Regions from separate parts of the Clostridium fermenticellae genome, predicted to be linked through region 2. Evidence: predicted binding sites of a transcription regulator. Region 2 holds the regulator's gene; the other holds the start of a gene.
The links. Region 2 encodes LexA, which represses DNA repair genes until DNA is damaged. Its sites were predicted from a motif close to CNAACANNTGTTNG; they were not measured.
Positions count from the first base shown of each region.

Region 1: a site for LexA is predicted at 2,308-2,321, ahead of recA (recombinase RecA). Genes of this name have one in related genera too.

Region 1 covers NZ_CP032416.1:1,229,197-1,233,651, forward strand. The annotation lists gene D4Z93_RS05935 (FtsK/SpoIIIE family DNA translocase) at 1-81, shown strand, start outside; gene rimO (30S ribosomal protein S12 methylthiotransferase RimO) at 196-1,530, shown strand; gene pgsA (CDP-diacylglycerol--glycerol-3-phosphate 3-phosphatidyltransferase) at 1,517-2,104, shown strand; gene recA (recombinase RecA) at 2,374-3,447, shown strand; gene rny (ribonuclease Y) at 3,710-4,455, shown strand, end outside.
Region 2 covers NZ_CP032416.1:1,491,135-1,495,589, forward strand. The annotation lists gene D4Z93_RS07055 (tyrosine recombinase XerC) at 208-1,188, shown strand; gene D4Z93_RS07060 (hypothetical protein) at 1,227-1,706, opposite strand; gene lexA (transcriptional repressor LexA) at 1,983-2,594, shown strand; gene D4Z93_RS07070 (methionine gamma-lyase family protein) at 2,599-3,882, opposite strand; gene hfq (RNA chaperone Hfq) at 4,005-4,241, opposite strand; gene miaA (tRNA (adenosine(37)-N6)-dimethylallyltransferase MiaA) at 4,306-4,455, opposite strand, start outside.

The DNA.
Region 1 (4,455 bases), 260 kb from region 2:
CAAATGGAGGCAAATGGAATAATATCTGCGAGAGATGGAAGTAAACCTCGAAAGATATTAATAAAGAGAGATGATATATAGAATTTGTATTTGTGATTTAATAAGAATTTAATTTACTGCTTGTAAAAATTAATAAGTAGTTTTAAAATAAATTATATGTTGATTTTAATATACTATAATACAGGAGGAAATATAGTGGATGGCGTAAAGATTGGACTAGTAAGTTTAGGCTGTGACAAAAATAGGGTGGATTCAGAAATTATTTTAAGTGGTATTAAGGCTGAGCATATTATAGTAAATGACCCTAGAGAAGCTGATATTATAATTGTAAATACATGTGGATTCATAGAGAGTTCAAAGCAGGAATCCATAGATACAATATTGGAAATGGCTGAATACAAAAGTAAATATAAATGCAGGCTTTTGGTTGCAACAGGATGTCTTACTCAAAGGTATGGTAAGGAATTAATTGATTTAATCCCCGAAATAGATATACTTCTTGGGGTAAATGACTATGATAAACTGAGTGAAGCAATAGATAAGTGTATCAGTGGAGATAAGGAAAAATTCTACAGTTGTACATATAGTGATGTAAATATAAATGAAGGAAACAGAGTCTTGACTACCGGTTCACATTTCGCATATATAAGAATAGCAGAGGGATGTAACAATTTTTGTACCTATTGTATAATACCAAAAATAAGAGGGAAATATAGGAGTAGACAAATAGAGAGTATATTAAAGGAAGCGACTAGTTTAGCTAGGTCTGGAGTAAAGGAATTAATACTAATAGCACAGGATACAAGTATTTATGGCATCGATATATATGGGAAAAGTGTACTTCACAAACTTATAAAAAGGCTTTCTTTAATAGATGGCATAGAATGGATTAGGATTCTATACTGTTATCCTGAACAGATCACACAGGAGCTTATAGACGAAATAGAAAGCAATAAAAAAGTATGTAAATATTTAGATATACCGATTCAGCACATAAGCGACAATGTATTAAAGGCTATGGGAAGAAAAGGTACCAGACAGGATATAATAAATAATATATATAAGCTTAGACAAAAAATAAAAAATATTGTACTCAGGACCTCTATTATAGTTGGATTTCCAGGTGAAACACAAGAAGATTTTGAAAAACTCAAGAAATTTATAAAGGATATTAAATTTGACAAATTAGGAGTATTCAAATATTCTAAAGAGGAAGGTACTGCTGCTGCTTTAATGGATTGTCAGGTTTCTGAAGATGTAAAGGAAAGCAGAGAAGAAGAACTTATGAGTATTCAACAACAGATATCAAAGAATATTAATGATTCAAAGATTGGAAAGACATATGAGGTTATAGTAGAAGGCAAAGAAGAAGAGTGGTATGGAAGAAGTTATGAAATGACACCTGAAGTCGATGGAATGATTTACTTTAATTCTAATAATGATTTGAAAATAGGTGAAATTGTAAAAGTGAAAATCACTCACGCTTTTGAATATGATTTAATAGGAGTTGAGTGTTATGAATCTTGCTAATAAACTTACAATACTTAGAATTATATTGGTTCCATTTTTTCTGATATTTGTCACTGTAAAGGATATACCATATGGCATACTTATCTCTATAGTCATATTTATTTTGGCATCTATAACAGATAAGTTGGACGGTTATATTGCTAGAAGTAGAAACCAAGTAACTAGTTTTGGCAAAATAATGGACCCGCTAGCAGATAAATTATTGGTCACAACGGCATTGGTATGTTTGGTTGAATATCACATAATACCTTCATGGGTTGCAATAATAATTATAGCTAGAGAATTTGCAGTCAGTGGACTTAGGACTGTTGCCGCTGCAGAGGGAAAAGTTATAGCAGCTAGTAAATGGGGAAAGGCAAAAACAGTTACTCAGATAATAGCTATAATATTAGCTTTGATAAATTTAAATTATAATCATGTTTCTTTAGGAGTACTAAAGAAATTTATTACATATCCACATAAGTTTTTAAATATAACGACAGATGCAGTTATGGCGTTAGCTATAATAATGACTATAATATCTGGATTAGAATACTTTGTAAATAATAATGATATATTTAAATCAAGTAAATAGATTAAGCAGGGAGTTAAGTTTTTGAATTTAGCTCTCTATTTTTGTTTAAAATATTATTTTATGTGTATAATTATAATGTTATATAACAATATCAATGATTTTAATGAGATTTTATGTTGAATAAATCCTATAATGCAGATTTGATTTAAATAGTTAAAATATACTAGGTTGACCAAATATATAATGTATTATATAATTATCTTAGAACAAATGTTCGAATAAATTCAATATATTATATATATCATATTTAGAGAAGGGAAGTGGCTGTTTTGGCAAATGTTAATAACGAAAAATTAAAGGCACTTGATTCTGCGTTGATGCAAATAGAGAAGCAGTTTGGTAAAGGCTCTATAATGAAATTGGGTGAACATAGTACTCTTGACTTAGATGCAATATCAACTGGATGCTTGGATCTTGATATAGCACTTGGAATAGGAGGTATTCCAAAAGGAAGAGTTGTAGAAATATTTGGCCCCGAATCATCTGGTAAAACTACAGTAGCATTACATATAATAGGAGAAGCTCAGAAAGCTGGTGGAGCAGCGGCATTTATAGATGCTGAGCATGCACTTGATCCTGGGTATGCAAAGATACTTGGTGTAGATATAGAAAATTTGATTGTATCTCAACCGGATACTGGGGAACAAGCACTTGAAATAGCTGAAGCACTTGTAAGGTCTGGAGCTATAGATGTTATAGTAGTTGATTCTGTAGCTGCGTTAGTTCCTAAGGCAGAAATAGAAGGAGAAATGGGAGATTCTCATGTTGGACTTCAAGCAAGGCTTATGTCTCAGGCTTTAAGAAAACTTACTGGATCTATAAATAAATCCAAATGTTCAGTAGTATTTATAAACCAGCTTAGAGAAAAGGTTGGTATTATGTTTGGAAATCCAGAAATTACACCTGGTGGAAGAGCACTTAAATTTTATTCTTCTGTCAGAATGGATGTAAGGAGAATAGACTCTATAAAACAAGGCGATGAAGTGGTAGGGAATAGAACTAGGATAAAGGTAATTAAAAATAAAGTTGCACCTCCGTTTAAACAAGCAGAATTTGATATAATGTATAAACAGGGAATATCAAGAGAAGGGAATGTTTTGGATGTTGGTGTAAGAGAAGAGTTAGTTCAAAAAAGTGGGGCATGGTTCTCATATAAAGAGACAAGACTTGGACAAGGAAGGGAAAATGCAAAGCAATTTTTAAAAGAAAACCCAAATATAATGTATGAGATAGAAAATACGATAAGAGAAAAATACGATCTTCCAATTATAAATCCTAAGATAAATGAAGAGAGTAAGGAAAAACCTAAGAATAAAAAAGAAGATGTTGATCAAGAAAAATAGAAGTTTAAATTAAAGAATAAGAATAAGATTTCTTTTAAAAAATATAGTATTTCAAATATAAGTTATGTTTATTATGGAATATCATATTAAATTAATAATATAACTCTTAAAACTTGACAATAATAAAAATATAATATAAAATTAAGACAAATTCTGGTTTATCATTTATTTAAATAAATACCAATTGAATAAATAGGGCACCTTTTCTATGCTTACATATTTATCTGAAATATATACGCGGAAGAGCAAAGGAGGTGTTTGTATGAATTCTATTATATATGTGATTATTACTGGTATAGTAGTAGCTATTGTTTTGTTAATAATGTTATACCTTATAAAAAATAAGGCTGAAACTATAAAATCGGAGGCTCTTGTAGAGTCTAATAGACTGAAAGAAGAAGCTAAGAGAGATGCAGAATCCAAAAAGAAGGAAGCAATACTTGAGGCTAAAGAAGAAGTCCATAAATTAAGGGCAGATTTTGATAAAGAATCAAGGGATCGAAGAAATGAATCCCAGAGATTTGAAAGAAGATTAATTCAAAGAGAAGAACTTCTTGATAAGAAGAGTGATATGCTTGAAAAAAGAGATGAAAATCTTAATAAAAAACAGCAAAAAATTGATGAATTACAACAAAATGTAGAGCAATTATATGAAAGACAAAGAGAGGAACTTGAGAGGTTATCAGGGTTGACATCTGAGCAGGCTAAAGAAATATTGCTAGATGAAGTTAAAAGGGAAATCAAGCATGAATCTGCAATTATGATTAAAGAAGTAGAAACAAAGGCAAAGGAAGAAGCAGACAAAAAGGCAAGAGAAATAATAACATGTGCTATTCAAAGATGTGCAGCAGATCATGTTGCAGAAACAACTGTATATGTTGTTTCTCTCCCTAATGATGAAATGAAAGGTAGAATAATAGGAAGAGAAGGCAGAAATATAAGGACTCTTGAAACGTTGACTGGTGTTGATTTAATTATCGATGATACACCGGAGGCTGTTATTCTCTC
Region 2 (4,455 bases):
CTTTAATTTTATAACTATTTTAGATAGGGCTTACAAATTTAAGCTTAACTTAGCTTTACAAGAAATTTTTTATGTGACGGATTTTAGAAATCCCGGTTGGAGGATAAGTTAAGTTTTAATTCATAAACTGTATTAAGATCTTAATAATCCAACTTCGCTAAATGTATATTTAGCGAAGTTGGATTTCAGACAATGGAGGATGATACTATGAAATATATGCTGAATAGCATCTATGATCCCAATTTACCAGAGTGCCTAAATGACTTTTTAAATTACCTGGGCACTATTAAAGGTAAATCACAAAATACTACTATTGCATATAAATTTGACTTAATTATGTTTTTTAGATTTATTAAATTGTATAAAGGTATGGTTCCAAATAATTGTGAATTTGAAGATATAATAATAAATGATATAGATAATAACTTTTTAAAAAAGATTAAGCTAAATGATCTATTTGCATTCATTTCATTTGCTGAAAATTATAGAAAAAACGGAAGTTATGCAAGAGCAAGAAAAGTTGCCTCTATCAAATCATTTTTTAAATACTTACACGGTAAAGCTAAAATTATAGATGAGAATCCTGCTTTAGAACTCGAATCACCCAAAATCGAAAAGAGAAATCCTATTTACCTTACATTAGATGAAAGTAAAAAACTTTTAAACTCAATTGATGGGAAATTCAAAGAAAGAGATTACTGTATAATTACTATATTTTTAAACTGCGGATTAAGATTATCTGAATTATGTGGAATAAATATATCAAAAATTAAAGGAGACATATTAACGGTAATCGGCAAAGGAAATAAGGAAAGAACAGTCTATCTGAATAATGCCTGTTTAAAAGCTATCTCTTCATATTTGAATGTCAGAAATAAATTTTCGGACAAAATAGTTGATTACGATGCCCTATTTATAAGCAAAAATTACAAGCGAATAAATAAACGCTCTATAGAATTGATGCTCAAAAAATATCTAAAAAAATCAAATTTAGATGTAAATAAATATACTCCGCATAAGCTTCGACATACAGCTGCAACTCTTATGTATAAATATGGAAATGTAGACATACGTAGTTTACAAGAGATACTTGGGCATGAAAATGTTTCAACAACTCAAATATATACACATGTTGATGATGAGGAATTAAGAGAAGCTGTAAAATCCAATCCTTTAAGTAAAGAATAGCAGCTGTGTTAAAACAACAAGCTGCTATTCTTTTTATATTAATTTTTATATCTATTGTTTTTAAGTCGTATAAGTCCAGGAAATTCTTCCACTGCAACTTCATCTAATTTTTTTACATCATTAAGTAAATCATTTAATCCTTCTATGTCATCTATATATTCTATATCTGGTTTCCAATTGTCTATGTTACTATCTTTTTGATTTTCATCTTTTTTAATGTTTTCTGTCCCCGAATCTGCCTCATCATTTTGACATTTACATTGATCATTACATTTTTCTGACATTAAGTCCTCTTTTTCATTTACTTCAGAATCTTTTAAAATCAACTCCTCTTCAGTTTTGTCCTTGTTTAAGACAACTTTGTCAATTTTAATACTTTTCATATCATATCCCTCCTCTTCCAGACACCGCCCACAATTGTCACATTTTTTATTATGATCTATATCACATATATCACATTCTCCACAATTATTACATAGCTTATTATAATCAAAAATACAATTTTTACTTTTATCCATTGTTACACGATCTCCTTTACTTTTAATTAATTTTTATGATTTAACCTACTCTTATTATATATAATAATTAGCAAATTTAACAGTAGTTTTGCAAAATTTATTTAATATTTACATTTAATATTCATTTTTCATATTTTTCAATATAATGTAATAAAAATAATGCTTATATTTTATCATATTATAAAATTTAGCATAATTATAACAGAACATAAGTTTGATCTTTACCATATTATATGCTATAATTCAACATATAGTTAATAAGAAAGGGTGTTCTTTATGTCAAGGGCTAAAAGTAATAAACAAATTGAAATATACGAGTTTATTAAAAATCATATACAAGAAAAGGGTTATCCACCATCTGTAAGAGAAATTGGTGCTGCGGTTGGATTGAGTTCTACATCTACGGTACATGGTCACTTAGAGCGTTTGGAGAAAAGAGGTCTTATAAAGAGAGATGCAACAAAACCTAGAACTATAGAAGTTATCGAGAATTCTATGAGCAGAAAGGAAATGATAAATATTCCCATAATAGGAACTATTACCGCAGGTGCACCTATTCTAGCCGTTGAAAATATCGAGGATACTTTTCCAATTCCGGCGGAATACGTCAAAAACAACAATCAATTATTCATATTAAAGGTATCTGGTGAAAGTATGATAGATGCTGGAATATTTGATGGTGATTTTTGTATAATGGAAAAAAATAATTCTGCTGAAGATGGTGATATTGTTGCTGCTTTAATGGAAAATGAAGCAACTTTAAAAAGATTCTTTAAAGAAAAAGATCATATAAGATTACAACCAGAAAATAAAACGATGAAGCCAATAATTGTACATAACTGTAAAATTATCGGCAAATTAGTTGGACTTTATAGGCAATACCTATAAACAATCATTTTAGAATATTGGAAAGTGCAATTAGTATTCCTATTTTTGCATGTTCAAAGGTAAGACCTCCCTGTAGATAACCTATATATGGTTCTCTGATTGGTGCATCAGCTGATAACTCTATTGAGGATCCTTGAATAAATGATCCCGCAGCCATAATAACTTGGTCATCATAACCTGGCATATCCCACGGTTCACATTGGACAAATGAGTCTATAGGCGATCCGGATTGTATACCCTTACAAAAATTTATTAGTTTTTCCTTATCATTAAATTTTATTGCCTGTATTATATCACTTCTCCTGTCGGCGTATTTAGGAAGTACTTCAAAACCTGCAAGTTCCATTATTCGTGAACAGAATACAGCACCTTTTAATGCCTCTATAGATATGTGCGGTGCTAAAAACAGTCCCTCGTACAAAGACCTCATAACACCAAAGGTAGATCCACATTCTCCCCCAATACCAGGAGCAGTAAGTCGATATGAAGCTTGAGTAACATATTCTTCTTTTCCTGCTATATAGCCACCAGTTGGTGCTATACCTCCACCTATATTTTTAATAAGTGATCCTGCCACTAAATCAGCTCCAACATCAGTTGGTTCTACTGTATCTATAAATTCTCCATAGCAGTTGTCCACAAAACATATTAATTCAGGGTTGATTTTTTTTACAAAATCTATAATTTTCTTTATTTCTGATATTAAAAATGATCTTCTCCAACCATATCCTGTAGATCTTTGAATATGTATTAATTTTATACTTCTGTCATTTTCAATTTTATGTTTTATTTTATCAAAATCAAACTTCCCATCAGGCATCAAATCAACTTGCTCATACTTAACACCATAGTCTTTCAAAGAGCCCATGTTCTTTTTATCACTTATACCTATAATATTATGAAGTGTATCATAAGGTGTACCACATACTGACATCATAGTATCATTCGGTCTTAAATTACCAAAAAGCGCAGTTGCCAGTGCATGAGTCCCATTTACAAAATGAGGTCTTACCAATGCACTTTCAGTGTTGAATATTTTTGCATATACTTTATCTAGAGAATCCCTTCCTATATCTCCATATCCATAGCCTGATGAATTTGTAAAATGTGATTCACTAATCCTCTCACTTTGAAATGCATCAAGTACTTTTAACTGATTGTAGGACTTTATATCATCATATATTGAAAATTGATCATCTATGTCTCTCATAGTCATATCATATAGTTCAAATACTTTATCACTTATATGATACATATCTTTTAACTTTTGTTTCTCTAAATTAAACATTTTATATAAAAAAACCTCCCTATTCTATTCAAGCGTTTATTATATCACAAGTCAAAAGAATAGGCAAAATATCATTTACCTATTCTCTTTAATTTTGATATATGTTTACACTTAAAAGACTGTTAATCAGAAGTACTATTATTAAACAGTATTGGTCTTGATGGATTAATAGTTGATATAGCATGCTTATATACCATCATTTGTTTACCATCACAATCCAAAATCACTGTAAAACTGTCAAATCCTTTTACAGTACCTTTTATTTGAAAACCATTTGTCAAGTAAATAGTAACTTGAGTCCTGTTTTTTCTGGCTCCATTTAAAAATATATCTTGTAGATTGTTGGCCGTCTTACTCATATATCTCCCCTCCATAGTCTTTAATTTATATATTCTATAAATTTTGATAAATTCCTCTTGGTTTTTATAAATTATTGGATTGATTGAATTTTTCACATATGTGATCTGCGATTTCATCATCTGTGCTAAATTTATCTTTGTCTATCCAATTTACTCTCTTATCTTTTCTAAACCAGGTGAGTTGTCTTTTGGCATAATTTCTACTTCCCTTTTT